4 regions of the Pseudomonas sp. H1_D04 genome follow, and region 3 is predicted to be linked to each of the others. Evidence: predicted binding sites of a transcription regulator. Region 3 holds the regulator's gene; each other region holds the start of a gene.
The links. Region 3 encodes sigma-54, which starts transcription at its own class of promoters, with help from an activator protein. Its sites were predicted from a motif close to ANTGGCATNNANNTTGCTNT; they were not measured.

Region 1: a site for sigma-54 is predicted at 2,620-2,639, ahead of AB4N82_RS17235 (circularly permuted type 2 ATP-grasp protein). Genes of this name have one in related genera too.
Region 2: a site for sigma-54 is predicted at 1,641-1,660, ahead of glnK (P-II family nitrogen regulator). Genes of this name have one in related genera too.
Region 4: a site for sigma-54 is predicted at 5,045-5,064, ahead of glnA (type I glutamate--ammonia ligase). Genes of this name have one in related genera too.

The regions. Positions count from the first base shown of each region.
Region 1 covers NZ_CP162826.1:3,709,308-3,717,266, forward strand. The annotation lists gene AB4N82_RS17210 (translation initiation factor 2) at 1-255, shown strand, start outside; gene AB4N82_RS17215 (YkgJ family cysteine cluster protein) at 417-671, shown strand; gene AB4N82_RS17220 (START domain-containing protein) at 713-1,318, shown strand; gene AB4N82_RS17225 (hypothetical protein) at 1,422-1,658, shown strand; gene AB4N82_RS17230 (ribonuclease E inhibitor RraB) at 1,873-2,214, shown strand; gene AB4N82_RS17235 (circularly permuted type 2 ATP-grasp protein) at 2,672-4,081, shown strand; gene AB4N82_RS17240 (alpha-E domain-containing protein) at 4,087-5,037, shown strand; gene AB4N82_RS17245 (transglutaminase family protein) at 5,034-5,837, shown strand; gene AB4N82_RS17250 (c-type cytochrome) at 6,041-6,847, opposite strand; gene AB4N82_RS17255 (acetyl-CoA C-acetyltransferase) at 7,508-7,959, shown strand, end outside.
Region 2 covers NZ_CP162826.1:2,377,304-2,385,262, forward strand. The annotation lists partial or broken gene AB4N82_RS10815 (YifB family Mg chelatase-like AAA ATPase) at 1-961, opposite strand, end outside; gene AB4N82_RS10820 (accessory factor UbiK family protein) at 1,187-1,447, opposite strand; gene glnK (P-II family nitrogen regulator) at 1,869-2,207, shown strand; gene AB4N82_RS10830 (ammonium transporter) at 2,242-3,579, shown strand; gene AB4N82_RS10835 (secondary thiamine-phosphate synthase enzyme YjbQ) at 3,792-4,217, shown strand; gene sutA (transcriptional regulator SutA) at 4,320-4,646, shown strand; gene AB4N82_RS10845 (HAD family hydrolase) at 4,753-5,448, opposite strand; gene xerC (tyrosine recombinase XerC) at 5,445-6,344, opposite strand; gene AB4N82_RS10855 (DUF484 family protein) at 6,347-7,063, opposite strand; gene dapF (diaminopimelate epimerase) at 7,077-7,907, opposite strand; gene lysA (diaminopimelate decarboxylase) at 7,911-7,959, opposite strand, start outside.
Region 3 covers NZ_CP162826.1:1,138,958-1,146,916, reverse strand. The annotation lists gene AB4N82_RS05340 (HPr family phosphocarrier protein) at 1-270, opposite strand, end outside; gene rapZ (RNase adapter RapZ) at 287-1,144, opposite strand; gene ptsN (PTS IIA-like nitrogen regulatory protein PtsN) at 1,147-1,611, opposite strand; gene hpf (ribosome hibernation-promoting factor, HPF/YfiA family) at 1,624-1,929, opposite strand; gene AB4N82_RS05320 (RNA polymerase factor sigma-54) at 2,005-3,498, opposite strand; gene lptB (LPS export ABC transporter ATP-binding protein) at 3,696-4,421, opposite strand; gene lptA (lipopolysaccharide transport periplasmic protein LptA) at 4,421-4,954, opposite strand; gene lptC (LPS export ABC transporter periplasmic protein LptC) at 4,941-5,513, opposite strand; gene AB4N82_RS05300 (KdsC family phosphatase) at 5,522-6,046, opposite strand; gene AB4N82_RS05295 (KpsF/GutQ family sugar-phosphate isomerase) at 6,047-7,021, opposite strand; gene AB4N82_RS05290 (ATP-binding cassette domain-containing protein) at 7,333-7,959, shown strand, end outside.
Region 4 covers NZ_CP162826.1:1,777,534-1,785,492, forward strand. The annotation lists gene AB4N82_RS08150 (glycogen/starch/alpha-glucan phosphorylase) at 1-538, opposite strand, end outside; gene AB4N82_RS08155 (YkgJ family cysteine cluster protein) at 778-1,212, shown strand; gene typA (translational GTPase TypA) at 1,416-3,236, opposite strand; gene thiI (tRNA uracil 4-sulfurtransferase ThiI) at 3,376-4,830, opposite strand; gene glnA (type I glutamate--ammonia ligase) at 5,165-6,571, shown strand; gene AB4N82_RS08175 (chorismate mutase) at 6,778-7,314, shown strand; gene glnL (nitrogen regulation protein NR(II)) at 7,626-7,959, shown strand, end outside.

The sequences.
Region 1 (7,959 bases), 2.6 Mb from region 3:
CAGACCAAGCTGCCACCGGCACAGTTGGATCTGTCGCTGCCGTCGGACATGGTCAGGCACCTGCAGCCCCTCGGCACCATGCCCAAGCCCCAGAGCGTGCCGTTGCTGCCGCCAATGTTTGGCGAAAAGCCCACCGACAACAGTGCCTTCCAGATCAATGGCCGTCTGCTCAGCAATGAGATGAAGCTACAACTGCGGAACGAAGAGCGCCGTGACGTGGAAGGTGCCGCGCTGGAATTCGAGTTCAAGCAATAAACGTTTCCCATAGACGTGACGCAGGCCAATGACCATCTGTCGCAGACTGGTCAGTCATGTTTTTTTATGCGAAAAACCCCTGTTAGACCATTTTAAAACGGCTGTTTAAGGGCGTACTCTAGCCCGGCCATCCCTATTGAGTCGTCGAGGACCTGCTGGTCATGAATTGCCGTGAAGGCTGTGGCGCTTGCTGCATCGCTCCCTCCATCAGTTCGCCATTACCCGGAATGCCCCATGGCAAACCGGCGGGCGAACGCTGCCTGCACCTGTCGGTCGAACAGCTGTGCCAACTGTTCGGCCAACCGGAACGCCCGGCGGTGTGCAGTGATTTCAAGGCGGATATCGATGTCTGCGGCACCGACCAAGCCGACGCGATCCGGTTGATCGGATGGTGGGAGCAGATGACGGCGGCTTGATGGGCTTTACTATCGGAACTTCAACAATAAGGAATACAACAATGGGTTCGCTGAAACGAATGGCTGTGCTGTGCGGGTTTACGGTGTTGTTCGCTGCCACTGCCCAGGCTGAGGATTGGCAAGTCGCGAAGGATGAGGACGGTATCAAGATTTCCCTGAGCGAAATCGCCGGCTCCAAGTACAAGGCGTATCGCGGTGTGACCGTGATCAAGGCCCCTGTCGCCAAGATCCAGGCCCTGCAGGAAGATGTGGCAGGCGCCTGTTCATGGATTCATGAGTGTAAATCCCAGAAGCTGGTGGACAAGAAAGGCGATGAGGCCTGGACTTACACCCAGTTCAAGGCGCCGTTCCCGGTGACCGATCGCGATTCGTATATCCATGTCACCACCACCAAGGACGCCGATGGCAGCGTGACCCGCAAGTTGCAGGGCGTGCCTACCTACAAGCCTGAAGAGAAAGGTTACGTGCGTGTTGCCCAGGTTGAGGGTTTCTGGAAGCTGGTGCCTAAAGGCGCCAATGAAACCGAAGTCACTTATCAGGTTCACACCGAGCCAGGCGGCAGCGTGCCTTCGTGGTTGGCGAACAAGTTTGTGGTGGACGCGCCGTTCAACACTTTGAAAGCCTTGAAAGAACACGCTGAAAAATAAGTGCAGTTGATCAGGTGTCTCCGGACTTGAGCGGAACGTTTTCCGAGCCCTCAAGGTCCAGATAGTTGTAAGCCCAAACACGGGTTTTATCGAGGAGGCACCGATGCAAAAGTGGCAGATTACCTTCGTTGATGATCACGGCGTCCAGTCCGTGGAGCAGTTCACCTGCGACCAAAAGCCCAGCCTCGAAGATGCGGCACACATGATTCGCAACAAGTTGGTCCCCGTCGCAGCCGAACTCGACCTCAATGACCTGGAGGGCCGCAAGCCCGAGCCTACGGTCAAGATCCTGAAAGACCAGAACAGTATCCAGATCCTCGATATCTCGCCCGCCGTCTGAACATTCCCGCTATGCCATTCATGCGCCTCTGGTGGAGGTGATAGCTTCGCGCTACTCTGCAAGTGAGATCAGCGAATGAATCGCTAAGGTCTGGTCTTGTCAGCTACATGCTTGTTTTCCTGCGGTGATGTTATTGCCGTGGTGCCCGCGCCAGCAGCGCGCGGGGCTTTGGGAAGCACGGAAAGTCTATCCATCAGTTTGAGGAGGACGTTTCATGAGCACAGCCTATCAAGAAGACATCAGCACCAACGTTCTGCGTCGCATGAAAGAGGGCGGCTTCGACTTTTCACGCTTCCACCCCATCGAGTTCTACGCCATTTTCCCGGATGAGGAACGGGCGCGCAGGGCTGCGGGTGAGTTTCGTGGAGAGTCACTGAATGCCCAGGTCAGCGCGCGCGACGATGGCGCCTGGTACCTGGAACTGAGCAAAATCATGTTCGCCACCTACGACGGCATAGGAGACTTCGAGCAGGACTTTGAGGCGGTGGTCGAGCCGCTGGGCGGGATCATCGAAGGATGGGGCGTCAAGCAGGAGGTGCGTGGGTTACCCATGTAGCGCAATTGTATGAGTAACGCAGCGTATCGGCTGACCTTAGGGTCGGCCGATTTTGTATGGGTTGCGAGAAAATTCCTGGAACTTGCGCTGCCTTTTCGTGCACCAAAAAAAAAGCCATCCTTAAAGGATGGCTGAAAGGGAAGACCTTAGGAGTCAGTCAGTACACGAGCTGTCACGGTACCGAGTGTGCAAGGGGTAAAGCTGTAGGAAAGATCCTGTTCAGCTGATGGAGGCGATTATCCGCACCCTTCGTCGGGCAGTGAAATCAACTCTGGCTATGCTGTTGATAGTCAAAGCCTGCATTGCGATGAAGCGTGCAGCAATACGACGGGCGTTCTGCGCACCAGGACGGTGCGATCAGCGCTTCGCTTTTATTTAACTCACTGTTTTTTAAGTGTTTATGCCGCTGGCACGGGCCTTGCGATGGTTCTTGCGTCCGGGTGACAAGGAGTACGGCATGATCCGCACTTATTACGACGAAATGTACGATGGAGCGGGGCAGGTCCGCCCCCATTACCGCGAGTTTGCCCGTTGGTTGGCCGAGACCCCTGCAGAACTGCTGGCCCAGCGCCGGCGTGAAGCCGATTTGCTGTTTCATCGCGCCGGTATCACCTTCACGCTTTATGGCGACGAGCAGGGCACCGAACGCCTCATTCCTTTCGACACCATCCCCCGCAGTATCCCCGCCAGTGAGTGGCGAATTGTGGAGCGCGGCTGTATTCAAAGGGTCAAGGCGCTGAACATGTTCCTTGCCGACCTGTACCACGAGCAACGCATCATCAAGGCTGGGATCATCCCCGCCGAACAGGTGTTGGCTAACGAGCAATATCAGTTGGCGATGCAGGGCCTGGACCTGCATCGCGACCTGTATTCCCACGTCTCCGGGGTCGACCTCGTACGCGATGGCGACGGCACTTACTACGTGCTTGAAGACAACCTGCGCACACCGAGCGGCGTGAGCTACATGCTCGAAGACCGCAAGATGATGATGCGCCTGTTCCCCGAACTGTTCGCCGCCCAGCGCATCGCGCCCATCGACCACTATCCCAACCTGTTGCTCGACACCCTTAAAAGCTCCAGTCCTTTGGATAACCCCAGCGTGGTGGTGCTGACGCCGGGGCGCTTCAACAGCGCGTTCTTTGAACATGCGTTCCTTGCCCGGGAAATGGGTGTGGAACTGGTGGAAGGCGCCGATCTGTTCGTACGTGATGACCGCGTCTTCATGCGCACCACCGACGGACCTAAGGCGGTGGACGTGATCTACCGCCGTCTCGATGACGCGTTCCTCGACCCGCTGGCCTTCAACCCGGATTCCATGCTCGGTGTGCCGGGTCTGCTGGCGGCCTATCGCTCCGGCAACGTGGTGCTGGCCAACGCCATCGGCACCGGGGTGGCGGATGACAAGTCGGTGTACCCCTTCGTTACCGAGATGATCCGTTTCTATCTGGATGAAGAACCGATCCTAAAGAACGTTCCTACCTTTCAATGCCGTAAGCCTGACGAATTGTCCCACGTACTGGCCAACCTGCCGGACCTGGTGGTCAAGGAAACCCAAGGCTCCGGCGGCTACGGGATGTTGGTGGGGCCGGCGTCCACGGCGGCTGAAATCGAAGCGTTCCGGGCGCGAATCAAAGCCAAGCCTCATGCCTATATCGCACAGCCGACCCTGTGTTTATCCACCTGCCCGACCTTTGTCGAAAACGGTATCGCCCCGCGCCACATCGACCTGCGCCCGTTTGTGCTGTCCGGCAAGGAAACCCGTGTGGTGCCGGGTGGCTTGACCCGCGTGGCGCTGCGCGAAGGTTCGCTGGTGGTCAACTCGTCCCAGGGCGGCGGCACCAAAGACACCTGGGTGGTTGAGGACTGAATGCCATGTTGAGTAGAACTGCCTCGGATTTGTATTGGATGTCGCGCTATCTGGAGCGTGCGGAAAACCTCGCGCGCATGCTCGATGTCAGTTATTCGCTGTCGCTGATGCCTCAGGATGGGCGCGGCGATGGCCTGCATGAATTAGCCATGCCGCTGCTGATCACCGGCACCCTGGATGATTACCGCGAGCGCCACGGTGAATTGCATGCCGAACGCCTGCTGCACTTCTTTGCCCTGGACGCGGCCAACCCGGCGAGCATCTACAGTTGCCTCGGCTCGGCGCGGGCCAGCGCCCATGCGGTGCGTGGGCGAATTACCGCCGACATGTGGGAAAACATCAACGCCACTTGGTTGGATATTCGCGATATCGCTCAGCAAGGTCTCAGCCGCTACGGTATGAGTCGCTTCTGTGAGTGGGTTAAGGAACGCTCCCATCTGTTTCGAGGGGCGACCTACGGCACCATCATGCGCAACGATGCATTCCGTTTCATTCGTTTGGGCACCTTTATCGAACGCGCTGACAACACCCTGCGTTTGCTTGATGCGCGCTATGAAATGGCCGGCGACCGTGCTGAAGCCGTCACCGATGGCACGGCCCACGCCTACTATCAATGGAGTGCCTTGCTGCGGGCGTTGTCGTCGTTCGAGGCCTACACCGAGATCTATCGCGACGCCCCTGGCGCCCGGCAAGTCGCCGAATTATTGCTGTTACGCGCCGATGTGCCGCGCTCGCTGCGCGCCTGCAGTGAAGAAATCGACCAGATCCTTGCCAGTCTGCCCGGCCTCAACGGTCGACCGGCCCAGCGCTTGGCCGCCGAAATGGACGCGCGCCTGCGCTTTACCGCGATCGATGAAATCCTTGAGGAAGGCCTGCACGCCTGGCTGACCGACTTTATCCCCCTGGTCCGCCAATTGGGCGACGCCATCTACAGTTCCTACCTGGAGGCGGCATGAGACTCTCCATCAGCCACGAAACCACCTACCACTACGAGGACCAGGTTCGCGCCAGCATCCAATACCTGCGCCTGACGCCCCATGACAGCGAGCGTCAACACGTGCTCAGTTGGCAACTGGACCTGCCGCGCCCGGTGCGCGCCCAAGTGGACCCTTTCGGCAATATCCTGCACGTGTTGACTCTGGACGAACCCCATGACGCCATCATCATCGGCGCCCGTGGCCAAGTGGATATCGACGAATTACGCGAAGCCGAGCATGAGAGCCAGTCGGCGTTTCCGTTCCTGCGTTGCACGCGCCTGACTGAACCGGATGACGCCTTGCGTGGCTTTGCCGCACAGCATTGTCGTCAGCGTCGCGATCGCACCGCGCTAATCGATCTGATGCACGCGCTCAACCAAGCGATGGTCTACACGCCAGGCGCTACTGAGCTCGACACCTGCGCCGCCGAGGCCTTCGCTGGGGCTGCGGGCGTGTGCCAGGACCACACCCACGCGTTCCTGGCCTGCGCACGCAGCCTGGGCATTCCTGCGCGGTATGTGTCGGGGTATTTGTACACCGAAGACAGTACGCATCTGGCCAGCCACGCCTGGGCCGAAGCCTGGTTGGATGACGCCTGGTACAGTTTTGACGTGACCAACCAATTGGCGCGCCCGGAGCGGCATCTCAAGCTGGCTGTGGGACTGGATTACCTGGATGCCTGCCCCGTACGCGGCATGCGTCGTGGCGGCGGGCATGAGCAAATGCACGCCAAGGTGTTTGTGGCGCCGACGCCGGTGGTTTCTGTGCAGCAGCAATAAATGATGAGTGGGTCGTGGCTTGTTGGGGGGAGAGAGCTTTCTTTGGTGAGCGGGCTTGCCCCGCGCTGGGCTGCGAAGCAGCCCCAAGACCATCCGCCGCGTAATGCCTGCCCGACAAAATTCTGCTGTATTGGGGCTGCTGCGCAGCCCAGCGCGGGGCAAGCCCGCTCACTACACGAAACTGTCTTTCGAAGGAGGCTGGCTCAGGGCTGCTGCTTACGCCCCGCCATATGCTTCAAATACCCCACCAATAAATCCAGCTCGCTGTCAGGCAATACACTGGCAGCGAACGCCGGCATCTTCGCCTGGGGCCAATGCCTCAAACTCTGCGGATCACGGATATAGCGCTTTAGGAAATCCCCACCGAAATATTCGGTAGGGCTGTAGGGGATATTCAGATCCGGACCCACCTGCGCATCGCCTACACCATTGAGGCGATGGCAGGCCAGGCAGTTTTTCTGGAACAGTGCAAAGCCCTGGTTGATGGGATCATTCGCCGCCAGTTCCGGATCGGGTAGCAGCGCGGGGAAGCGCTCGGCTACGGTCTTCAATTGCTTGATTGTCGAGACTTGAAACGGCCACTGCTCGGGGCTGATGTGCCCTGCTTGCGGGTCGGTCCACACCAGATAAAACGGGCCGGCACTGTGTTTGCCATCGGCCAGGGCGGGCCACGGTTTGGCCGGATCTTCCACGGCCAACCACGCGCGCGCGCCGTGTTGTTCCAGCAGCGGTGCGGCAGTAAGTTCTGCTGCGAAGCCATCCAGGGCAACGGCTTGCACATGGCTCTGCGGCGAAAGGCCTGGTAAGAGTACCGCCAGCGGCACCGCGCGATAGGTCATATTGCGCTTGTAGGAAACGTCATCGACGATCTGCACCGTCTGCGCATCCGGATGCTTGAGCAGGTCGGCGGTCTGCCAGGTCTTGCGGGTGTGGTCCAGTTCGATAGTCAATTGCGCTGCGGCTGCGGGCAGAGCAAGCAACAAGGCTAAGAGTGCGAAGATCGGTTTCAAGACAGAGGCCCCGGGTTAAATGGCGATGGGGCTCACGATACCGGAAAAACGCGCGTAAAAAGGCAGCCCCTGCAACGGGGTCGCTATGCACGAAGTCCCGGCAGGTGCTGCCAAAAAGCTGCAATCCTGATGCACAAAGCGCGGAGGATAGAGGGTCACCCAATGACCTTGGTCAAATTGGGCAGGATCAGAATCAGTGTGGTGGCGAACAGAATAAGTCCCGCCTGACGTACTTTCGAATGCTTGAACATGGCTGACTGCCTTTTGTTGTTATTCCTGAGCGTCAAATACGTGCCGTTTTATTTCAGTATGGCGCTATGACGTGTCACTTTTCTTACAGCTGCTCCAGCAAAACCCGGCAGCAACATCTTACTGATTGAACCTTAGATTACTGATTGAACCTTAGAGCCCTCGTTCTTCGCGGCTTAGATCCATTTCATATCAGCTAATCAGGATTTCAGCTTAAAAAGGCATGAGGCAGAACGCCATCTTGGCGCCAATGCCTTGGCTAGACAGCTAAAACGATTAATCAGCCTATGCGCTTAGGGGCCTACCGTTCGTCCGAGCGTGGGGGTCAAAAGCAATGAGCGCATCCGTCATTGAAACCGTGTCAATCGGGCCTAAGGTAAGGGCACTACTGCGCAATGGTTCGAGGATGTCATGACCCAAGCTTTGATCTTTGATGCGATACGCACGCCCCGGGGCAAAGGCAAGGCAGACGGCGCCTTGCACAGCGTGAAACCGGTAAATCTGGTGGCAGGTCTGCTCACGGCGCTGGCTCAACGCAGCGACCTCGACACCCACCAAGTGGATGACATCGTGCTCGGCTGCGTCACCCCGGTGGGCGACCAAGGCGCCGACATCGCCAAGACCGCCGCCTTGGTAGCGAACTGGGCGATCAGCGTCGCTGGCGTACAGGTCAACCGCTTCTGCGCCTCGGGCCTTGAAGCAGTGAACCTGGGGGCGATGAAAGTGCGCTCCGGCTTTGAAGACCTGGTGGTGGTCGGCGGAGTCGAGTCTATGTCCCGTGTGCCCATGGGCAGCGATGGCGGTGCCTGGGTGCTGGACCCGCAGACCAACCTGCACAGCCACTTCACACCCCAAGGCATCGG
Region 2 (7,959 bases), 1.2 Mb from region 3:
CGCTCTCCAATGGCTCACGCAAAACCTCCAGCACCTTGCGATCAAACTCCGGTAACTCATCCAGGAAAAGCACGCCATGATGCGCCATGGTGATTTCCCCAGGCTGCGGTTTCGATCCACCGCCCACCAGTGCGGGCCCTGACGCAGAGTGGTGCGGCTGGCGAAACGGCCGGTGCGGCCAATGGCTCAGCGGTGCGAGGCTGACCACCGACTGAATTGCCGCCACTTCCAGGGCCTCCTGCTCGCTCAGCGGAGGCAGCAAACCGGGCAAGCGGCTGGCAAGCAAGGTCTTGCCGGTGCCCGGTGGCCCGCTGAACAGAAGGTTATGTGCGCCCGCTGCTGCAATCAACAACGCCCGCTTGGCGGAGAGTTGGCCTTGCACTTCGCTCAAATCCGGGTAGGGCTTGTTCAGGTACAACAAACCATCGGATTTATAGGGCTCAATCGGCACTTGTCCGTTGAGGTGCGCCACGACCTGCAGCAAGTGATCCACGGCAATCACCTTCAGCCCCGACGCCAGGCAAGCTTCCTCTGCATTCGCCCGCGGCACTATCACGGTGCGCCCAGCCTTGCGCGCCGCCAAAGCGGCTGGCAACACACCTTTGACCGCACGCACTTCGCCGGACAACGCCAACTCACCCAGGCATTCAATGTCATCGAGCATCAACGCTGGCACCTGCACACTGGCGGCGAGGATCCCCAGTGCAATCGCCAAATCAAAACGCCCGCCGTCCTTGGGCAGGTCGGCGGGCGCGAGGTTGAGCGTGATGCGGCGCGAGGGGTATTGCAGGGCGGAGTTGAGGATGGCGCTGCGTACTCGGTCCTTGCTTTCCTTGACAGCGGTTTCGGGAAGGCCCACCAGCGTGAGGGACGGGAGACCGTTGGCCATGTGCACTTCGACGGTGACGGCTGGGGCTTCTACGCCGATCTGGGCGCGGCTGTGGACGATGGCGAGGGACATGCTCGTTCCTTGAAAGAGAGGCCGCTTCCTGCGGGTTTTTCAAGGGTAGACGAGGGGTGGGGCTAGCGAGGGAGGGAGGTTTTACAGAACGTATCCAGAGAACGACGCAGAACAAATGTGGGAAGGGGCTCGCCCCCGATAGCAGTGGGTCAGTTGATAAATATGTCACTGACCCACCGCCATCGGGAGCAAGCCCCCTCCCACATTTTGGCTTAGTTGCGTCAGTTACTCGGCCGTTGGGGTTAGCCGCGCTTCCAGTTCAGCCACCTTCGCCTCCAGGCTCTCCAGCCGCGCACGCGTGCGGGCCAGCACCACCATTTGGCTATCAAATTCTTCCCGGCTCACCAGGTCGAGCTTGCTGAAACCGCTTTGCAGCAAGGCCTTGAACTGGCTTTCGATTTCATTGCGGGGCAGCGGGGTTTCGCCGCTGAACAGGCGAGAGGCGTGGCCGCTCAGGGCGTCGAGTAGGTCTTTGGGCGCGAGCATGGGAAATATTCCGGAAACTGTTGGCGGGCAGTGTATCACGCAGCGTCTATAGTCTTTTTCGCGGCCTGCAGCGCACGCTTTTCGCGCATCGAGCTGTGCGACGGCGCACTGTTTTCGTGCGCATTGCAGCTGCCAAATAGTCCTGTGGGTGAGGTTAAGTGGGCAAAGGACTGATTTCAGTGATTTTTACGGAGCTGGCAAGGTTTCTGCTTAGACGATCATGACCCATGCACTGATGCAGTCGCTGTGACGAATGCAGTGCGCCGACGGATCAGGGGTACAGGTTTCGTCACCAGTGGTTCGCTGGCGTCGCAAAGGCAACTGCCCTTGCGACGATGCGTTACAAAGCCAGGCACTGCGCTTAGACTTGAGACGGGTTTGTTTTCCTGGGGCAAGTCCACCAATTCGGGAGAGAGTTTTCATGAAGCTAGTCACTGCCATCATCAAGCCGTTCAAGTTGGACGATGTACGCGAGTCGCTGTCCGAGATCGGCGTGCAGGGCATTACCGTTACTGAGGTCAAGGGCTTCGGTCGGCAGAAGGGTCACACCGAGCTGTATCGCGGCGCGGAATACGTAGTCGATTTCCTGCCGAAGGTGAAGATTGATGTCGCCATTGACGACAAGGATCTTGACCGGGTTATCGAAGCGATAACCAAGGCCGCCAACACCGGCAAGATCGGTGACGGCAAGATCTTCGTGGTCAATCTGGAACAGGCTATTCGCATCCGTACCGGCGAAACCGATACCGACGCAATCTAAGCCGCCAAACCCCAACGCCCCAGGAGAAAACAATATGACTCTGCGTAAATTCGCAGGGCTCGGAGCCCTGTTGTCCATCGTAATGCCAAGCCTGGCCATGGCGGCAGACGAAGTGGCTGCTCCAGTCCTCAACTCTGGCGACACCGCCTGGATGCTGACCGCCACCGCACTGGTGCTGTTCATGACCATTCCCGGCCTGGCGCTGTTCTACGGCGGCATGGTCCGCTCCAAAAATATTCTGTCGGTGATGATGCAGTGCTTCGCCATCACTGGCCTGATCAGCATCCTGTGGGTCGTCTACGGCTACAGCATTGCGTTCGATACCACCGGTATGGAACAGGGTGTGGTCAACTTCAATTCCTTCTTCGGCGGCATGGGCAAGGCGTTCCTGGCGGGTGTGACCCCAGCCAGCATCACCGGGCCTGCGGCGTTGTTCCCGGAAGCGGTGTTCATCACCTTCCAGATGACCTTCGCCATCATCACCCCGGCGCTGATCGTCGGTGCCTTCGCTGAGCGTATGAAGTTCTCTGCGATGCTGATCTTCATGGGCATCTGGTTCACCCTGGTTTATGCGCCAATCGCGCACATGGTCTGGAGCGGCAACGGCGGCCTGATGTGGGACTGGGGCGTGCTGGACTTTGCCGGCGGCACCGTGGTGCACATCAACGCCGGTGTGGCTGGGCTGGTGGCGTGCATCGTGCTCGGCAAGCGTAAAGGCTTCCCTACCACTCCGATGGCACCGCACAACCTGGGTTACACCCTGGTGGGCGCGGCAATGCTGTGGATCGGTTGGTTCGGCTTCAACGCCGGCTCCGCTGCTGCGGCCAACGGCACTGCTGGCATGGCGATGCTGGTCACTCAGATCGCTACCGCTGCTGCGGCGTTGGGCTGGATGTTCGCCGAGTGGATCACTCACGGCAAGCCAAGTGCACTGGGCATCGCCTCGGGCGTAGTCGCTGGTCTGGTAGCTGTAACACCAGCCGCCGGCACCGTTGGCCCGATGGGCGCTCTGGTAATCGGCCTGGTGGCCGGTGTGGTCTGCTTCTTCTGCGCGACCAGCCTCAAGCGTAAGCTGGGCTACGACGACTCCCTGGACGCATTCGGCGTGCACGGTATCGGCGGTATCGTCGGTGCGATCCTCACAGGTGTATTCGCAGCCCCTGCTTTGGGCGGCTTCGGCACCGTCACTGACATCGCGGCTCAAGTCTGGATCCAGTGCAAGGGTGTTGGCTTCACCGTGATCTACACGGCGATCGTCACCTACGTCATCCTCAAGGTGCTCGATATGGTCATTGGCCTGCGTGTTACCGAAGAGGAAGAGGCTGTCGGCCTCGACCTGGCGCAACACAACGAACGCGGCTACAACTTGTAAGTGCGCGTAAAAAAAATGCCCGGCTTGCCGGGCATTTTTTTGCCTGGTGTTTGTCAGTCGTAAGACGCTGTGCCGGTTTTTGCGCAAAGTTTGTGATCGGCCGCACACGGCACTTTTCAGTATGCGAATGTCTTACAGGCACGTAGGCGTATTCGGCACTTTGTTTTTTCCCAGAGCGCGCTAGAATGCGCGCCGATGGGCGAGAGAACTCTATGTGGCAACAGACCCTGATTACCCTGCGGGCCAAGCCCCGGGGCTTTCACTTGGTGACCGATGAGTTGCTTGCCGGCTTGCCTGAACTGAAGGCGTGTCGTGTGGGCCTGTTACACCTGTGGTTGCAGCACACCTCGGCTTCTCTGACCGTCAACGAGAATGCCGATCCGGCGGTTCGCCGTGACTTCGAACGTTTTTTCAACTTGCTGGTGCCGCAAGGCCGTGCCGGGTTCGAACACAATGACGAAGGTCCGGATGATCTGCCGGCGCACTTCAAGGCCAGTCTCCTGGGCTGCCAGCTGAGTTTGCCGGTCAAGGCCGGTCGCTTGGCGATGGGTACCTGGCAAGGTGTTTATCTGGGCGAGCACCGTGATCATGGCGGTGCTCGTAAAGTCCTCGCCACCTTGCACGGTGACGGGGCGTAAGCCACTGGTTATCCAGTGGATGTTGATTTTTCCCTGGCGGCCTCGACAGAGGGCGAAGCTGGGCTATAACTAATCTGCTTTTCGCAAGTCATGAGGTAGAACATGAGCGACGATGATCTGGAAAACGACGAACTCGAAGTAGGTGACGAAGACGACACCGAAGAAGGTCTTGAAGCTGCAGCGGAAGACGTTGCGGACGACGATGGTGGCGATGATGCGCCTGCCCCTGCGGCCAAAGGCAAAGCCAAGGCAGCTGTTTCGGTAGATGAATTGCCGAGCGTTGAGGCCAAGAACAAAGAGCGCGATGCTCTGGCCCGTGCGATGGAAGAATTCCTCGCTAAAGGCGGCAGAGTGCAGGAAGTCGAGGCTAACGTGGTGGCAGACCCACCCAAGAAGCCGGATAACAAGTACGGCAGCCGACCTATCTGAGGTCAGTCACCTGCTTGTAAGAAAAAGCCCGCCGTCGCTGCGGGCTTTTTCATGCTTGCTGATTTATTTGAGCTTCGTGGTGATCCCCATATTGGGATCTCTAATACTACTGCCACTTGCGGAGTAATTCCGGCAGCTCCGTAAGGCTACGAATCTCCGCGTCGGGGCGTTTATCCCCTTCCCACACCTTGGCGCTGGGGTTAAACCACACGGCCCGCAGCCCCGCCTGCTGCGCCCCCGCAATGTCGTCCCCGGGATGGTCGCCAACGTGCACCGCTGCGCTGGCATCCACTCCGCCGCGTTGCAGCGCTTCCTGGAACAGCCGCGCATCTGGCTTGGCAATACCAATATCTTCAGCGCGCAGCGCAAAGTGAAAGTAGTCAGCCAGGCCCACACGCTGCACATCGGCATTGCCATTGGTGATCACACCCAGCAGAAAGTGCTGGCGCAGCGCTTGCAACATCGGCTCGGCTTCAGGGAAGGGAGTGAGCTGATGACGGGCGTGAATGAACGCCTCGAAGCACACGTCTGCCATTTCCGTGGCTTGCGGCTGTGGATATCCGGCCTCCTCGAAGGCGTGCATCAGCACCCGGTGGCGCAACACGCTGATGCGGTGTTTGAGCTCCGGATGACGCTGCAGCACCTGTTGGCGCAGGCTGGCGAAATGCTCCAGTGGCAGGTCGCCGACGTTGGGGGCATGCACGACCAGCCATTCGCGCATCGACGCCTCGGCGCTGATGATGACGGGTACGTTGTCCCAGAGTGTGTCGTCCAGGTCGAAGGTGATCAGCTTGATACTCATGAGTCGCCGCCCTTGATGCGTTTGGCCCGTGGATGGGCGCTGTCGTACACCGTTGCCAGGTGTTGGAAGTCCAGATGGGTGTAGATCTGCGTGGTCTTGATATCGGAGTGGCCCAGCAACTCCTGCACGGCGCGCAGATCCTGGGACGATTCCAGCATATGGCTGGCAAAGGAGTGCCGCAGCATATGCGGGTGCAGGTTTTGACCCAGTTCGCGCTCCCCGGCGGCTTTGACCCGCACCTGAATAGCCCGCGGCCCCAGTCGCCGGCCTTGCTGGCTGATAAACACGGCGTCGTCCGCCGGGTTGGCCAACGCCCGCAGCGGAAGCCAGAGTTGCAGGGCTTCGCGGGCCTTCCTACCCACCGGCAGCACGCGGGTTTTGCTGCCCTTGCCGAGTACTTGCACCAGGCCGTCTGCCAGGTCCAATTGGTCTAGGTTCAGGCCCGTGAGTTCCGACAGGCGCAGGCCCGAGGAATAGAACAGCTCCAGGATCGCCTGGTCGCGGTGGGCGAGGAAGTCATCCTCTACGGCGCCATCGAGCAATTGCAGGGCGCGGTCGGTGTCCAGGGTCTTGGGCAGGCGCCGTTCGCCCTTGGGCGGAGACAGGCCGTTGGCCGGGTCGTGGTCGCACAGGCCTTCGCGGTTGAGGTAGTGATAGAGCCCGCGCACAGCCGACAGCAGGCGAGCCAGGCTGCGCGAGGATTGGCCCGTCTGGTGCAAGCGCGCGATCAGGCTGCGCAGGCTTTGGATATCCAAGGCCTTCCAACTGGTGACCTGCTGTTTTTCGCAGTAGGCCAGGACCTTGTTCAAGTCCCGCCGGTAGGCTTCCAGTGTGTGGGGCGACACCTGGCGCTCGTTGCGCAGGTGAGCGCAGTAAGCGTCCAGTTGCCGTTCCATGGCTAGCGCACCGCGCGCAGGGCGGTGGTGAAGCGCGGCAGGACGCGGCCCAACACTTCGGCGATATAGGTCAGGAACAGCGTGCCCACCGAGCTTTTGTAGTGCGCAGGATCACGGCTGGCGATAGCCAGCACGCCATGCAAGCCTTGATGGCTGAGGGCGACCACGGCTGTGGAGCCGATCTCCTTGAGCTGTTCGGGACCAAACAGGAAGTCCAGCTCATGCTCGCGCAAGGTGCCGCTGATGGTCTTGCCCTCGGACAACAGGCCGCCAATCGCGGTCTGTGCGTCGCTGCCGCTGACCCAACGGCCTACAGGCATCGGGTTATCGCTGAATAGGATCAGGCTGACAAATGGCACTTGGAAGTCCTGGCGCAGGCTGTCTTCCACGGCGATCACGGTTTCTTCCAGGCTGGTGGCGTCCATCAGCGCAAGAATCAGGCGACGGGTTTTGTCGAACAGGCGGTCGTTGTCGCGGGCGACGTCCATCAAGTGCGAGAGCTTATGACGCATCTCGATATTGCGCTCGCGCAGGATCTTCATCTGTCGCTCCACCAGCGACACGGTGTCGCCGCGTTGGTGGGGGATGCGCAGCGCCGGCAGCAGTTCTTCGTGCTCGACGAAGAAATCCGGATTCGCCTCAAGGTACGCCGCGACAGCAGCGGCCTCCAGACTTTCGCTCGGGGTTGCGGGTGCGGGTACTTGAGGCTTATCGGTCATTAGCTTGGCTCACTCATAGACGGACCTGTCCTTCGTATACACGCGAGGCCGGCCCGGTCATCAGCACCGGGTGGCCAGGGCCTGCCCATTCGATGGACAGGCGTCCACCGGGCAGGTCGATCAGCAGCGGCGAATCCATCCACCCCTGGCTGATCGCGGCCACAGCAGCGGCGCAAGCACCGGTGCCGCAGGCCTGGGTTTCGCCGGCGCCGCGTTCCCACACACGCAATTGCGCGCGGGAACGGTCGATCACCTGCAGGAAACCCACGTTGACCCGTGCCGGAAAGCGCGGGTGGTGTTCGATCTTCGGCCCCAGTTCATGTACGGGGGCATTGTTGATGTCGTTGACCCGCAACACGGCATGGGGGTTGCCCATGGAGACGGCCGCCAAGTCGACGATCTTGCCGTCGACATCGACTGCATAGCTGGTGGCCTGCTCGCTGGCCTGGAACGGAATATCCGCTGGCACCAAGCGCGGCGCGCCCATGTTGACGCTGATTTGGCCGTCGCTGCGAATATCCAGCTCGATCACGCCGCTCTTGGTCTCGACGCGGATCTGGCGCTTGGCGGTCAGGCGCTTATCCAGCACGAAACGCGCGAAACAGCGCGCACCGTTGCCGCACTGTTCCACTTCGGAACCGTCGGAGTTGAAGATTCGATAACGGAAATCCACCTCCGGGTTGCTTGGCGCCTCGACGATCAGCAATTGGTCGAAGCCAATCCCTGTATGCCGGTCGCCCCACTGTTTAGCGTGCTTGGGCAGGATGTGCGCGTGCTGGCTGACCAGGTCGAGGACCATGAAATCATTGCCGAGCCCGTGCATCTTGGTAAAACGCAGCAGCATGGCTTACTCCGGCAGCAGGCTTTCGCCAGCATACAACTCGGCTACCGTCTCG
Region 3 (7,959 bases):
CTCACCCTCATCAAAGTAGTTGTTGATCAACGCCACCAGAGCTTCCATCGCTTCCTGGTCTTGCTCGCCTTCGGTCTTCAAATGAATTTTGGTGCCTTTGCCGGCCGCCAGCATCATCATTGCCATGATGCTTTTGCCGTCGACCATGCTTTCAGGTGTGCGTCCAGCCCTGATCTGGCAGGGGAACTGCCCGGCTACTCCGACAAACTTGGCCGAGGCGCGGGCGTGCAAACCCAACTTGTTGATGATTTCAATTTCCAGAGCGGGCATCGCGCAGGTGTTCCTTTCAGCTAAGGTCGCGGTGGCGAACCTGGACGTTCTTGAGGGTTTGTTGCAGTGCTTGGCCCAAGCGCTCGGTCAGGTATACCGAACGGTGATGACCGCCGGTGCATCCAATGGCAATAGTGACATAGGCCCGGTTGCTCGCGGCAAAGCGCGGCAGCCACTTGAGCAGATAGCTGGAAATGTCCTGGAACATCTCCTCCACATCCGGCTGCGCGGCTAGGTACTCAGCCACAGGTAGGTCCAGCCCTGATTGGTCGCGTAACTCTGGCTTCCAGTAGGGGTTGGGCAGGCAGCGCACGTCGAACACCAGATCGGCATCCACCGGCATGCCACGTTTGAAGCCAAAAGACTCGACGAGAAACGCCGTGCCAGGCTCCGGCTGGTTCAGCAGGCGCAGTTTGATGGCATCGCGCAGCTGGTAAAGGTTAAGGCCGGTGGTGTTGATCTTAAGGTCGGCGAGGTCAATGATCGGCCCCAGCAACTTGGTTTCGTCCTCGATGGCTTCAGCCAGAGAACGGTGAGGGCTGCTGAGGGGGTGGCGTCGACGGGTTTCGGAGAAGCGTTTGAGCAGCGTCTCTTCATCGGCGTCCAGGTACAGCACATCACAATGAATATGCTTGGCGCGCACTTCTTCCAACAGTTCCGGGAACCGAGAGAGGTGGCTGGGCAGGTTGCGGGCGTCGATCGAAACGGCAACCAGAGGTTGCGCCAGCTCGGTGTGGATCAGAGCGCGTTCCGCCAACTCCGGCAGTAGGCCGGCCGGCAGGTTATCGATGCAATAGAAGCCGTTGTCCTCAAGAACGTTGAGGGCGGTACTTTTACCCGAGCCGGAGCGGCCGCTGACGATGATCAAACGCATGATTACTGCCCGTTTTGCTCATCCAGGACAACTTGGTACAGCGCCTCGTTGCTGCTGGCACTGCGCAGTTTGTCGCGTACTTCTTTGCGGTCGAGCATGCTGGCGATCTGCCGAAGCAGTTCCAGGTGCGCATCGGTGGCGGCCTGTGGGACCAGCAGAACAAACAGCAGGTCGACCGGGGCGCCATCAATGGCATCGAAATCGATAGGCGCGTCCAAGTGCAGCAGCGCGCTGACAGGTGTCTCACAGCCTTTGAGGCGACAGTGAGGAATGGCGATGCCGTTACCAAAACCGGTGGAACCCAGTTTTTCACGGGCAATCAGAGCCTCGAAGACATCTTGCATCTCCAGTTCAGGCACTTGGCTGCTGATCAGGTTGGCAATTTGTTCGAGGGCTTTCTTCTTGCTGCCGCCCGGCACGTTCACGAGGGAACGGCCGGGGGTCAGGATGGTTTCAAGTCGAATCATGGGTGGGGAGTGTTAGCGGCCTGTGCCCTGAAGAAGGCTCTGCTGCTTTTCCTTATGCTTTTTAAGTTGGCGGTCGAGCTTGTCAGTCAAGGCATCGATTGATGCATACATGTCTTCATGCTCGGCGTTGGCGACTACTTCGCCACCGGGAATCTGTAGGGTCGCTTCGATTTTCTGCTGAAGCTTGTCGACCTTCATGATCACTTGCACATTGGTGATCTTGTCAAAATGACCCTCAAGCTTTTTCAGCTTTTGCTCGACATATTCGCGCAGGGGAGGGGTGACTTCTACATGGTGTCCACTGATGTTGACTTGCATACAGCTTCTCCTTCGTTGCCAGTGCATAAAGCGGCGGGTAGGAATACCCGCCACTGGAACGCTGTGGCCCGCCCGTCACATCAAACGCTTACGCTCGCTGGAAGGCGCGATCCCAAGGGATTCGCGGTACTTGGCGACGGTTCGACGGGCGACCTGAATGCCTTGTGCCTCCAGTAAACCAGCGATCTTGCTGTCACTCAACGGCTTTTTCTGATTTTCCGCGGCAACCAGTTTTTTGATGATTGCGCGGATTGCCGTGGACGAGCATTCGCCGCCTTCTGAGGTGCTGACATGGCTGGAGAAAAAGTATTTCAACTCATAAATACCCCGTGGGGTATGCATGAATTTTTGCGTGGTAACGCGGGAAATCGTCGACTCGTGCATGCCTACCGCTTCGGCGATATCGTGCAGAACCAAAGGCTTCATCGCTTCATCGCCGTATTCCAGGAAGCCGCGCTGATGCTCGACGATCTGCGTGGCGACTTTCATCAGGGTTTCGTTACGGCTTTGCAGGCTCTTGATGAACCAGCGCGCCTCCTGCAACTGGTTGCGCATGAAGGTGTTGTCGGCGCTGGTGTCGGCGCGTCGCACGAAACCTGCATATTGCGGGTTGACTCGCAGGCGTGGCACTGACTCCTGGTTAAGCTCCACCAGCCAGCGCTCGTTGTCCTTGCGCACGATCACGTCAGGAACTACGTATTCGGCCTCGCTGGACTCGATCTGCGAGCCGGGACGCGGGTTGAGGCTTTGCACCAGCTCGATGACCTGGCGCAGATCGTCTTCCTTGAGTTTCATGCGACGCATCAGTTGGCTGTAATCGCGGCTGCCGAGCAGGTCGATGTATTCGGTGACCAGGCGCTGGGCCTCGGCGAGCCATGGGGTCTTGGCGGGCAGCTGGCGCAGTTGCAGCTGCAGGCATTCGCTAAGGGTGCGCGCACCAATACCCGCGGGCTCAAATTGCTGGATGCGGTGCAGGACGGCTTCGATTTCGTCCAGTTCGATATCTAGTTCGGGGTCGAAGGCCTCAAGAATCTCTTCGAGTGTCTCGTCCAGATAGCCTTGGTTATTGATGCAATCGATCAGGGTGACGGCGATCAGGCGATCGGTGTCCGACATCGGTGCGAGGTTCAGTTGCCACAACAGATGGCTCTGCAGACTTTCGCCGGCGGACGTGCGGGTAGTGAAGTCCCACTCATCATCGTCGTTGCTGGGCAGGCTGCTGGCGCTGGTCTGGTAGACGTCTTCCCAAGCAGTGTCTACGGGAAGCTCGTTGGGAATGCGTTCGTTCCAATCGCCTTCCTCAAGGTTATCCACCGTAGGGGCGGTTTCCTGGTAGGACGGTTCCTGCACGTCTGCGTTGGGTTTTTGCTCGATGTTGTCGGCCAACGGGTCTGCATTATCGAAGTCGTCGCCTTCTTCCTGGCGTTCGAGCATCGGATTAGACTCCAGAGCCTCCTGGATTTCCTGTTGCAGGTCCAGGGTCGACAATTGGAGCAGGCGGATGGCCTGTTGCAGCTGCGGTGTCATCGTCAGCTGCTGGCCCATTCTTAGGACTAGCGATGGTTTCATGGCAGGGGCTTAACACCTTATTCGCCGGCGCAACGCGCCATCCACGACAGGGCGCGTGAGCGCCAAACATAAGCAAATTATATGCCTGATATCGAGGGCTTTGCCTAGAGCGCGGTAACAATAAAAAACCGGAGGTTTTCATTGACTCCCGCGCATCAGGCAAACGACCTGCCACCGCCTTGTTTGTGCAGGCGGCTTTACAGGCGAAACTCGTGACCCAGGTACACTTCCTTGACCAGTTCGTTGGCCAGAATGGTGGCGGAGTCGCCTTCTGCGATCAGTTGACCATCGTTGACGATATACGCGGTTTCGCAGATATCGAGGGTCTCACGCACGTTGTGATCGGTGATCAGTACACCGATGCCCTTGGCCTTGAGGTGATGGATGATCTGCTTGATGTCGCCAACCGAGATAGGGTCGACGCCGGCAAACGGTTCGTCCAGCAGAATGAACTTGGGGGCAGTGGCCAGGGCGCGGGCGATTTCCACGCGACGCCGCTCACCACCGGACAGGCTCATGCCAAGGTTGTCGCGAATGTGGTTGATATGGAATTCCTGCAGCAGGCTTTCCAGCTCCTGTCGGCGGCCGTCACGGTCCAGTTCCTTGCGAGTTTCAAGAATGGCCATAATGTTGTCGGCAACTGACAGTTTGCGGAAGATCGATGCTTCTTGAGGAAGATAGCCAATACCCGCGCGTGCACGACCGTGCATTGGCTGGTGGCTGACATCCAGGTCGTCGATCAGTACGCGACCCTGATCCGCCTGGACCAGGCCAACAATCATGTAGAAGCATGTGGTCTTGCCTGCGCCGTTGGGGCCGAGCAAGCCGACGATCTGGCCGCTGTCGATCGACAGGCTGACGTCGCGCACGACCTGACGGCTTTTATAGGCCTTGGCCAGATGCTGGGCTTTCAGGGTTGCCATTACTCGGCCTTCTTCTTCGGCTGGATAACCATGTCGATGCGTGGGCGCGGTGCGGTGACCTTGCTGCCATTGGCACGACCGGCGTTAGCGATCTGTTTCACGGTGTCATAGGTGATCTTTTCACCTTCCGTGGAGTTGCCATCGGGGCTGAGCACCTTGGCCTGGTCGATCAGCACAATGCGATTCTGCTGGGCGTGATACTGAATGGTCTTGCCGTAGCCCTTCATCGGGCCAGTGTCGGCAGCGGACTGCTTCTGTTCGAAGTAAGCCAGGTTGCCCACTGAGGTCACGACGTCGATGTCACCGGCTTGGGTACGCGTCAGTGTCACGGTATTACCGGTGATCTTCATCGACCCTTGGGTGATGATTACGCCGCCGGTATAGGTGGCAACACCTTGCTTGTCATCCAGTTGCGCATCGTCAGCCGAGATGTGGATCGGTTGCTGGCTATCGTTCGGCAGAGCCCAGGCGCTCACGCTTCCCAGTGCTGCGCCCAAACCGAGCAAAATAGGGAGAGTTTTAACGAGCCTCATACTGTCCTCTTACGTTCGATAGCAGGTGTATCCTGCTTTCTTTCAAATACGCTTTCATTCCCTTGCCAGTCGATACACCGCCAGCGCCGTCGATTCTAACGTCTTGCTCGGTCTGCGCATATTGCTTCTGCGGGAATACGGTCATGCGACTGCTGGTAATCACCGTGTCACGGGCTTTGGCATCCGTGCGCGCAACACGTACCGAGTCAATCAGTTCTACCTCGGTGCCGTCGGGGTTCACCTCACCACGCTTGCTGGTGACATGCCACGGAAATTCGGTGCCGCGGTACAGGTTCAGGTCCGGATTAGTCAGCAGAGTGACTTCGGTGGCCTTCAAGTGCTCGACTTTGTCCGACGTCATTTCGTACTGCAGCTTGCCGTCGGGCAGGAACTGCACGCTATAGGCATTGGTGGCGTAATAGTCGATGGCCCCCTCGTCGACCTGCGCAACAGGCTGGTCGAGGAAGCGCCCCGGACTGATATTCCAGTAGCCCACCGCGAGGAACAGCGCGGCAATGACCCCGAATAACAGGAAGTTGCGAATCTTTTTACTCAGCATAAAACGCTCTATAGGTAGGCGGCGTGGGCCGCTTCAAGGCTGCCTTGGGCTCGCAGGATCAGTTCGCAGAACTCGCGGGCTGCACCTTCGCCACCACGGGCGCAGGTGATGCCATGGGCGTGCTCGCGAACAAACGCCGCCGCATTGGCGACGGCCATGCCAAGCCCTACTCGACGAATGACCGGCAGGTCGGGCAGATCATCGCCTAAGTAGGCGACCTGCTCATAGCTTAGGTTGAGTTGGCCAAGAAGCTCGTCCAGAACTACCAGTTTATCCTCGCGGCCCTGATACAGGTGAGGAATCCCCAGGTTTTGTGCGCGGCGTTCCACAACGGGAGTTTTTCGGCCGCTGATAATCGCGGTTTGCACGCCTGCAGCCATCAGCATCTTGATGCCTTGGCCGTCGAGGGTGTTGAACGTCTTGAATTCGCTGCCGTCTTCGAGGAAGTACAGGCGGCCATCAGTCAGCACGCCGTCAACGTCGAAAATCGCCAGTCTGATGTTTTTGCCGCGTTGCAACAGGTCGCTGGTCATTTACATCACTCCCGCACGCAGCAAGTCGTGCATGTTCAGGGCGCCAACCGGGTGGTCGTCGCTATCGACAACCACCAGGGCGCCGATCTTGTGGTCTTCCATGATCTTCAATGCTTCGGCTGCCAGCATCTCAGGGCGTGCGGTCTTGCCGTGTGGCGTCATCACTGCATCGATGGTCGCAGTGTGGATATCGATGGTGCGGTCCAGGGTGCGGCGCAGGTCGCCGTCGGTGAATACCCCAGCCAGGCGGCCGTCAGCTTCAAGGATCACGGTCATGCCCAGGCCCTTGCGAGTCATTTCCATCAGCGCGTCCTTAAGTAAGGTGCCGCGCTGGACGTGGGGCAATTCATCGCCTGAATGCATAACGTTTTCCACTTTCAGCAGCAGGCGGCGGCCCAGTGCGCCACCCGGGTGGGAGAACGCGAAGTCTTCAGCCGTGAACCCGCGAGCTTCAAGCAGTGCAACGGCCAGAGCGTCGCCCATAACCAAGGCAGCGGTAGTGGAGGAGGTCGGTGCCAGATTCAGCGGGCAGGCTTCGTGGGCGACGTGAACGTTCAGGTTAACATCGGCAGCCTTGGCCAGCGTCGACTCCGGGTTGCCGGTGACGCTGATCATCTGGATGCCAAGGCGCTTGATCAGCGGCAGCAGGGTCACGATTTCGTTGGTGGTACCGGAGTTGGACAGCGCCAGGATGATGTCATCTTTGGTGATCATGCCCATGTCGCCGTGGCTCGCCTCCGCCGGATGCACGAAAAACGCCGTGGTCCCGGTGCTCGCCAGGGTGGCGGCGATCTTGTTGCCGACGTGGCCCGATTTGCCCATGCCGACCACGACAACGCGGCCCTTGCTGGCCAGAATCATCTCGCAGGCGCGTACGAAATCTGCGTCGATATGGGCCAGTAAGCCTTCTACGGCTTCGACTTCGAGGCGGATGGTGCGTTGTGCGGATTGGATAAGGTCGCTGGATTGGCTCATGTCTGAAATCGTATAGCCTGACGAAAAGTCGGCGATTATAGCGGTAATGATCAATTCCCTCACGCAAGTTCGTCAGGCTTTATTCAGCAGGGGACTGAGATCGATCCTCAGTCACACAGTCGGCAACGTTTTTTCCCTGTCCCCAAACTGAACTAGCGCTGTTCCGGCCTTGGGCGCCTTGTACCAGCAGTGATATAGTTCGCCGCCAGTTCGGTCCGCCCAGCCCATGTGGCTATCTATATGCGTCGCCGTTGCAAACGTTTGTCGCATGCGTGGTGTCTGAGTGAGAGGCTGCATCCCAAGGAGTTTAGATGAGTGCCGATAACGCCTACGCGGTCGAGCTGAAGGGACTGACCTTCAAGCGCGGGACGCGCAGCATCTTCAATAACGTCGATATTCGCATTCCCCGTGGCAAGGTCACGGGCATCATGGGGCCGTCCGGTTGCGGCAAGACCACGCTGTTGCGGTTGATGGGCATGCAATTGCGTCCCAGCGCCGGCGAAGTGTGGGTCAATGGCCAAAACCTGCCTACGCTGTCGCGCAGTGATCTGTTCGATGCGCGCAAGCATATGGGCGTGCTGTTCCAGAGCGGTGCGCTGTTCACCGACCTCGATGTGTTCGAGAACGTAGCGTTTCCGCTGCGGGTGCATACCCAGCTGTCCGACGAAATGATTCGCGACATTGTGTTGCTGAAATTGCAGGCCGTCGGCCTCCGTGGCGCAATTGATCTGATGCCCGACGAACTGTCCGGCGGCATGAAGCGCCGTGTGGCCCTGGCGCGAGCCATTGCCCTCGATCCACAGGTTCTCATGTACGACGAGCCCTTCGTCGGTCAGGATCCGATCGCCATGGGTGTGCTGGTACGACTGATCCGTCTGCTCAACGATGCCCTGGGTATCACCAGTATCGTGGTCTCCCACGACCTTGCAGAAACCGCG
Region 4 (7,959 bases), 640 kb from region 3:
CGAACTCCCACGGGTTGCCGAAATCCAGCCAGCGTTCGGTCTGCTCCTGTTGCCAGCCATCGACAATCGCCTGGCGGAACAGGCCATGTTCATAACGGATGCCATAACCGTGACCGGCAATGCCCAAGGTCGACATGCTTTCCATGAAGCATGCGGCCAGGCGGCCCAGGCCACCGTTGCCGAGCGCCGCGTCAGGCTCCAGCAGGCGGATACGCTCAAGGTCGACGCCAAGTTCGCTGAGCGCTTCGCGGGCAATCTCCAACACACCAAGGTTACTCAGACTGTCGTAGAGCAAACGGCCGATGAGGAATTCGAGGGACAGGTAATACACACGTTTCTGGCCCTTGCGGTAAATACGCCGCGTGTGGTCCATCCAGTGATCGACCATCTGGTCGCGTGCGGCCAGGGCAATGGCTTCGAACCAGTCGTGGTCGAAGGCGTGATCCGGGTCCTTGCCCACCGCGTAGGTGAGTTTGGTCAAGACGGCATCGCGAAATGCGGCTACCTCTGCTTCTCGTGCAAGTGGTTCCTGAGACATCAATTGCGACCTCGGGCGAGATAGAAGGAGTTGCTAGAGCCTAGACGGTCTGACAGACGGTAGACGCTCTGGTTCGGCAGTTTTTTAACGCATTTACCTTTAGCGGGTTTTGATGCATTGGCCGTGCCTGCTTTCGCCCATCGCACCGTTCGGGATGAAATACGCAAAATATTGTTCAAAAAACCACCAATCCCGGTATGATCCCGCGCCCGGATACAGCCCCACCTTTTGGAACCTTGATGAAGCCTCAACTGATCGCCGCCGCGGAACTCGACCGTCTTGAGACCTGGCAGAAATATTCCGCCCACATGTGCGGTGGCTGCGTGTCCAGCTGCTGCACGCTGCCGGTCGAAGTGAAGATCAAGGACCTGATCCGCATTGGCATCGTCGATGAGTTCGAACGCGGCGATCCGCCGAAGAACATCGCCAAGCGGTTGCAGAAGGAAGGCATCGTCGAGCGCTACAACAACAAATCCGAGATTTTTACGCTGCAGCGCATGAGCAACAACGATTGCCTGTACCTGGATCGTAAGACGCGCTTCTGCACTATTTATGACAAGCGCCCCGATACCTGCCGCAATCACCCGAAGATCGGACCGCGGCCGGGGTATTGCGCGTACAAGCCGAAGGAAGTGGTGCGCGAGACCAATTTCAAGACCCTCGACAAGTTCTGATCCGGGTTTTGCAGAGGGTTCAAGGGCTCTATCGGGGGCAAGCCCCCTCCCACACTGACCGCATTCCAAATGGCTGTACTCGGTCAAATGTGGGAGGGGGCTTGCCCCCGATGAGGCCGGTACCGCCACCACAAAACCAGCAGGCATAAAAAAACGCCCCCGGCCTTTCGACCGGGGGCGTTTTTCATTCAGCCTGAGTTAACTCAGTTCTTGGCTTTCTTGGCAGCGCGGGTACGCTCGCCTTCGTCCAGGATCTTCTTACGCAGGCGGATCGACTTAGGCGTAACTTCGCACAGCTCGTCGTCCTGGATGAATTCCAGGGCCTGTTCCAGGGTGAAGCGAACAGGTGGGACCAGAGCGATGGTTTCGTCTTTGCCCGAAGCACGCATGTTGTCGAGCTTCTTGCCTTTGGTTGGGTTGACGCCCATGTCGTTGTCACGGCTGTTCAGACCAACGATCTGACCGTTGTAGATCTCTTGACCGTGTTCAACGAACAGCTTGCCACGCGCCTGGAGGGTTTCCAGGGAGTAGGTCAGTGCCTTGCCAGTCTCAACCGATACCAGAACACCGTTCTGACGGCCGGACATGTCGCCGGACTTCATGGTGTCGTAGCGATCGAAGATCGAGGTCAGGATGCCAGCGCCGTTGGTCAGGGTCAGGAACTGGTTACGGAAACCGATCAGACCACGAGCAGGGATGTTGTATTCCAGACGCACACGGCCTTTGCCATCCGGCACCATGTTGGTCAGGTCGCCTTTACGCAGGCCCATCTCTTCCATGACCTTGCCCTGGGATTCTTCAGGGGTGTCGATGGTTACGTTTTCGAACGGTTCCTGCTTCACGCCGTCAACTTGACGGATGATCACTTCTGGACGACCAACGCCCATTTCGAAGCCTTCGCGACGCATGGTTTCGATCAGTACCGAGAGGTGCAGCTCACCACGGCCGGAAACCTTGAACTTGTCAGCCGAGTCGCCTTCTTCAACGCGCAGTGCAACGTTGTACAGCAGCTCTTTGTCCAGACGTTCCTTGATGTTGCGGGAAGTCACGAACTTGCCTTCTTTACCGCAGAAAGGCGAGTCGTTTACCTGGAAGGTCATGGAAACGGTTGGTTCGTCAACGGTCAGAGGCTTCATCGCCTCGACGTTGTCCGGCTGGCACAGGGTGTCGGAGATGAACAGGGAGTCCATACCGCTCACGCATACGATGTCGCCAGCGAAAGCTTCTTCAACGTCGATACGGTGCAGACCGTGGTGACCCATCAGCTTCAGGATACGACCGTTACGCTTCTTGCCGTCGGCGCCGATAGCAACAACCGGGGTGTTCGGCTTGACGCTACCACGAGCGATACGGCCAACGCCGATAACACCCAGGAAGCTGTTGTAGTCCAGTGCCGAGATTTGCATCTGGAACGGGCCGTCACGGTCAACTTTTGGAGCCGGTACGTTGTCGACGATCGACTGGTACAGCGGGGTCATGTCTTCAGCCATGTCGGTGTGTTCCAGACCGGCAATGCCGTTCAGGGCCGAGGCGTACACGACTTTGAAGTCCAGCTGTTCTTCGGTAGCACCCAGGTTGTCGAACAGGTCGAAGATCTGGTCCAGAACCCAGTCCGGACGCGCGCCTGGACGGTCAACCTTGTTGATGCACACGATCGGACGCAGGCCGGCTTCGAAAGCCTTCTTGGTCACGAAACGGGTTTGCGGCATAGGGCCGTCTTGGGCATCAACCAGCAGCAGAACGGAGTCAACCATCGACATCACACGTTCAACTTCACCGCCGAAGTCGGCGTGGCCCGGGGTGTCCACGATGTTGATGTGGTAGCCGTTCCAGTTGATAGCGGTGTTTTTTGCCAGGATGGTAATACCGCGCTCTTTTTCCTGGTCGTTGGAGTCCATCACGCGCTCGTCGTTGAGCTCGTTGCGCTCCAGGGTGCCGGATTGACGCAGGAGTTTGTCTACCAGGGTGGTTTTACCATGGTCAACGTGAGCAATGATGGCGATGTTACGTAGATTTTCGATCACTTGTGTATCTCGATCAGAGGATTCGGTGTGCTGACAGGTCGTGGCAGCGATTTACAGTAGAGTCAGGCCTTGCCGTTACAGCTTGACGGCAGAGTCGGGGGGCCGGTGACGCAGGCCACAGGCAAACAGCCCCGGGCTCTTAGCTCGGTCGATAAACGCGCACATTGGCATGCCCCTCACTGAGCAAATGGTGGGCATGCAGGCGACTCATCACGCCTTTGTCGCAATACAGCAGGTACTGACGGCTGTCATCCAGTTCCTTGAAACGCGCGTTCAATGCGTAGAACGGCAGCGTTTGTACGTCGACGCCAGGAATTTCCAGCGGCTCATCTTCAGCGGCATCCGGGTGACGGATGTCGACAACAATCTGGCCGGCCAGGGCTTCACTGACTTCTTCGATCTGCACATCCTGGCCCAGTTCGTCGATAACACGATCGATCGGGACCAGCTTGGCGTTCTGAAGCGCACGCTCCAGAATCGCCATATCAAACTGTTGTTCTTCGTACTCCACGCGGTTGCGCTTGGCGTGGGTCTTGGGATTCACCGAGATGACCCCGCAGTATTCAGGCATATGCTTGGCGAAGTCGGCGGTGCCGATTTCTTCTGCCAAATCGATGATGTCCTGCTTGTGGCTGGCGATCAGTGGGCGCAACACCAGCTTCTCGGTCACGCAGTCGATCAGCGACAGGTTCGGCAGCGTCTGGCTGGAAACCTGGGAAATCGCTTCGCCGGTCACCAGGGCGTCGATCTGCAACTGATCGGCAATCCGAGACGCAGCGCGCAACATCATACGCTTCAATACTACGCCCATATGACTGTTATCGACTTTACCGAGAATTTCGCCCAGCACTTCCTCAAACGGTACGCTCACAAATAGCACGCGTTGGGAGCTGCCGTACTTCTTCCAGATAAAGTGCGCGACTTCCATCACGCCCAATTCGTGTGCACGCCCACCCAGATTAAAGAAGCAGAAGTGGCTCATCAGGCCGCGGCGCATGATCTGGTAGGCCGCAACCGTGGAATCGAAACCGCCGGACATCAATACCAGGGTCTGTTCCAGGGCGCCCAACGGGTAGCCGCCGATGCTGTCGTGCTGGCTGTGAATCACAAACAACCGTTGGTCGCGAATTTCCATGCGCACTTCAATTTGTGGCGCTTTTAAGGAAATTCCGGCGGCGCCGCACTCGCGACGCAGCTTGCTGCCGACGTATTTCTCGACGTCCATGGAGCTGAATGGGTGCTTGCCGGCACGCTTGCAGCGTACCGAAAAAATCTTGCCTTCAAGGCTGTCACCGAAGTGCCGTTTGCATTTTTCGGTGATGTCATCGAAGTCGCCCAGCGGGTACTCATCCACCTGGAGGAAATGCGCGATACCCGGCATGCAGCTCAGGCGCTCGGTCATGTCCTTCAAGGCTTTGGCGTCGGTGAGGCGGGTTTCCAGTTCGAGGTTGTCCCACACACCGTTCACCACCACAGCCGGGTCCAGATCGCGGAGCACGGCACGGATGTTCTTGGCCAACTGACGGATGAAACGCATCCGTACCGGTCGGCTCTTGATGGTGATCTCGGGGAAGACTTTAACGATTAATTTCATGGAAACAGCGCGCGCAGGGCCTGCCGAAAAAGGGGGGCGCGGATTATAGCGGAAATCGCTCAAGGTTTAACCAGTTAATATGCACATCACTCGACTCGCACTAAAGCAGTGCATTTGCATGCATCGACGCCACATTGCAGTGCGCGAATTTCGCGCTTTTGTCGCAATGCACCTTTATAGGGGCGTTTTTGGAGCAAAAAACCCATGTTGGCGCACTGGCATGCAATTTGCTCTCTTGTGAGGCAGGTTGCCATGGCGGACTATCCGCGCCGGCATCACCCACATTCTAAGGGCTAACTCCACTACCCCAGCCCGAAGCCACCCGGAGGACACTATGTCGAAGTCGGTTCAACTCATCAAAGATCATGACGTTAAATGGATTGATCTGCGCTTCACGGACACCAAAGGCACTCAGCACCACGTGACCATGCCGGCTCGCGATGCGCTGGATGATGCGTTCTTCGAAGAAGGCAAAATGTTCGACGGTTCCTCCATCGCTGGCTGGAAAGGCATCGAAGCCTCCGACATGATCCTGATGCCGGACGACAGCACTGCCGTGCTGGACCCGTTCACCGAAGAAGCCACCCTGATCCTGGTGTGCGACGTGATCGAGCCTTCGACCATGCAAGGCTACGACCGCGACCCACGTGCGATCGCCAAGCGTGCCGAGGAATACCTGAAGTCGACCGGTATCGGTGACACCGTATTCGTAGGCCCAGAGCCAGAATTCTTCATCTTTGACCAAGTGAAGTTCAAGTCCGACATCTCCGGCTCCATGTTCAAGATCTACTCTGAACAAGGTTCGTGGATGTCCGATCAGGACGTGGAAGGCGGCAACCATGGCCACCGTCCAGGCATCAAAGGTGGTTACTTCCCAGTTCCGCCGTTCGACCACGACCACGAAATCCGTACCTCCATGTGCAACGCCATGGAAGACATGGGCCTGGTCATCGAAGTTCACCACCACGAAGTGGCGACTGCCGGCCAGAACGAAATCGGTGTGAAGTTCAACACCCTGGTTGCCAAGGCTGACGAAGTTCAGACCCTGAAGTACTGCGTACACAACACTGCCGTTGCCTACGGCCGTACCGCGACCTTCATGCCTAAGCCTCTGTACGGCGATAACGGTTCGGGTATGCACGTTCACCTGTCCATCGCCAAAGATGGCAAGAACACTTTCGCTGGCGAAGGTTATGCCGGCCTGTCCGATACCGCCCTGTACTTCATCGGCGGCATCATCAAGCACGGTAAGGCCCTGAACGGCTTCACCAACCCTTCGACCAACTCCTACAAGCGTCTGGTCCCAGGTTTCGAAGCTCCGGTAATGCTGGCCTACTCGGCGCGCAACCGTTCCGCTTCGATCCGTATTCCTTACGTCTCCAGCCCACGCGCTCGCCGTATCGAAGCTCGCTTCCCGGATCCAGCAGCCAACCCTTACCTGGCCTTCGCTGCTCTGGTTATGGCCGGCCTGGACGGTATCCAGAACAAGATCCACCCTGGCGACGCTGCCGACAAAAACTTGTACGACCTGCCGCCTGAAGAGGCCAAAGAGATCCCACAAGTGTGCGGCAGCCTGAAAGAAGCCCTGGAAGAGCTGGACAAGGGCCGTGCGTTCCTGACCAAAGGCGGCGTGTTCAGCGACGACTTCATCGACGCTTACATCGGCCTGAAAAGCGAAGAAGAAATCAAGGTTCGTACCTTCGTACACCCACTGGAATACGAGCTGTACTACAGCTGCTGATCCGGTAGCGCTGCTTAAAGTGGCGTGACAAAAAAGACCTCCTTCGGGAGGTCTTTTTTTGCCCGTGAATTACACAGTTCCACACCTGCAAACCTAATCAAAAAGGTGGGAGGGAGCTTGCTCCCGATAGCGGTGGGTCAGCTCATACAGGTGCTGACTGACACTCTGCTATCGGGGGCAAGCCCCCTCCCACAAGGAGATCAGCATTGAAACGTCGACTTGTGTTCGCTCTGTTATTCGTCAGCGCCAGTGCATTCGCTGCACCGCCGACACTGGAGCCATTGCTCAACAGCATCGCCGAACGCCTGACCATTGCCGACCAGGTGGCCCTGAGCAAATGGGACAGCAAAAAACCGGTAGAAGACAAAAAGCGCGAGCAAGATGTGCTCGCCAGCGTCATTGCCCAGGCACCGAGCTACAAACTGGAGCCCGCCGCCGCCGAGCAATTTTTCTCGGCGCAGATCGAGGCAAACAAGCTGGTGCAGTACACCCACCTGTCCGACTGGCAGTTCCAGGGCAAGGCACCCGACGACCCGCGCCCGGACCTGGTAAAGCAGATTCGCCCGCAACTGGATCAATTGCAAAAACGCCTGCTGCAACAACTGGCGGACTTCACTCCACAACGTACCGACCCGCAGTGCCCTCAATGGCTGGCCGAAGCGGTACACGAGCCGCTGAACGACCCACTGCGGCAATTGGCGATGATCCGCGCTACGGCCGAGCTGTGTATCTACAAAGACTAAAACTGTAACCCCGATCCAAAAATGTGGGAGAGGGGCAACCCCTCCCACATTTGATTTATATGATTTCGGCACTTCCTGAACAACCTTCACAAAACCGCACTATATTGGTGCGACATCCTGCACCCACCCCAATGACTAACACCATTTTGGTTCGAAACTTCCCGCTCAAGCTGGCAGAACGCCACAGTTTCGGGCCCTAACCCCCCATTTCAGGGCTTTCGCGCTTCTTTTCGGAGCCTTGGTTTGGTTTTTGCATTTTCCTTGTATCAGCGTGTGCCTCAAGCCCGCGCCTTGCTCCAAAAGAGGTCCTGATGACCATCAGCGATGCACTGCACCGTTTGCTACTCGACAACCTGACCACCGCGACCATCCTGCTCAATGACGACTTGCGTCTTGAGTACATGAACCCGGCGGCGGAGATGCTTCTGGCCATCAGTGGCCAGCGCAGCCATGGGCAGTTCATCAGCGAGCTGTTCACCGAGTCGGCCGAAGCCTTGAGCTCGTTACGCCAGGCGGTGGAGCAGGCGCATCCATTCACCAAGCGTGAAGCGATGCTCACGGCCCTTACCGGGCAGACATTGACCGTCGACTACGCTGTGACCCCGATCCTGAGCAACGGCGCGACCCTGCTGCTGCTTGAAGTAC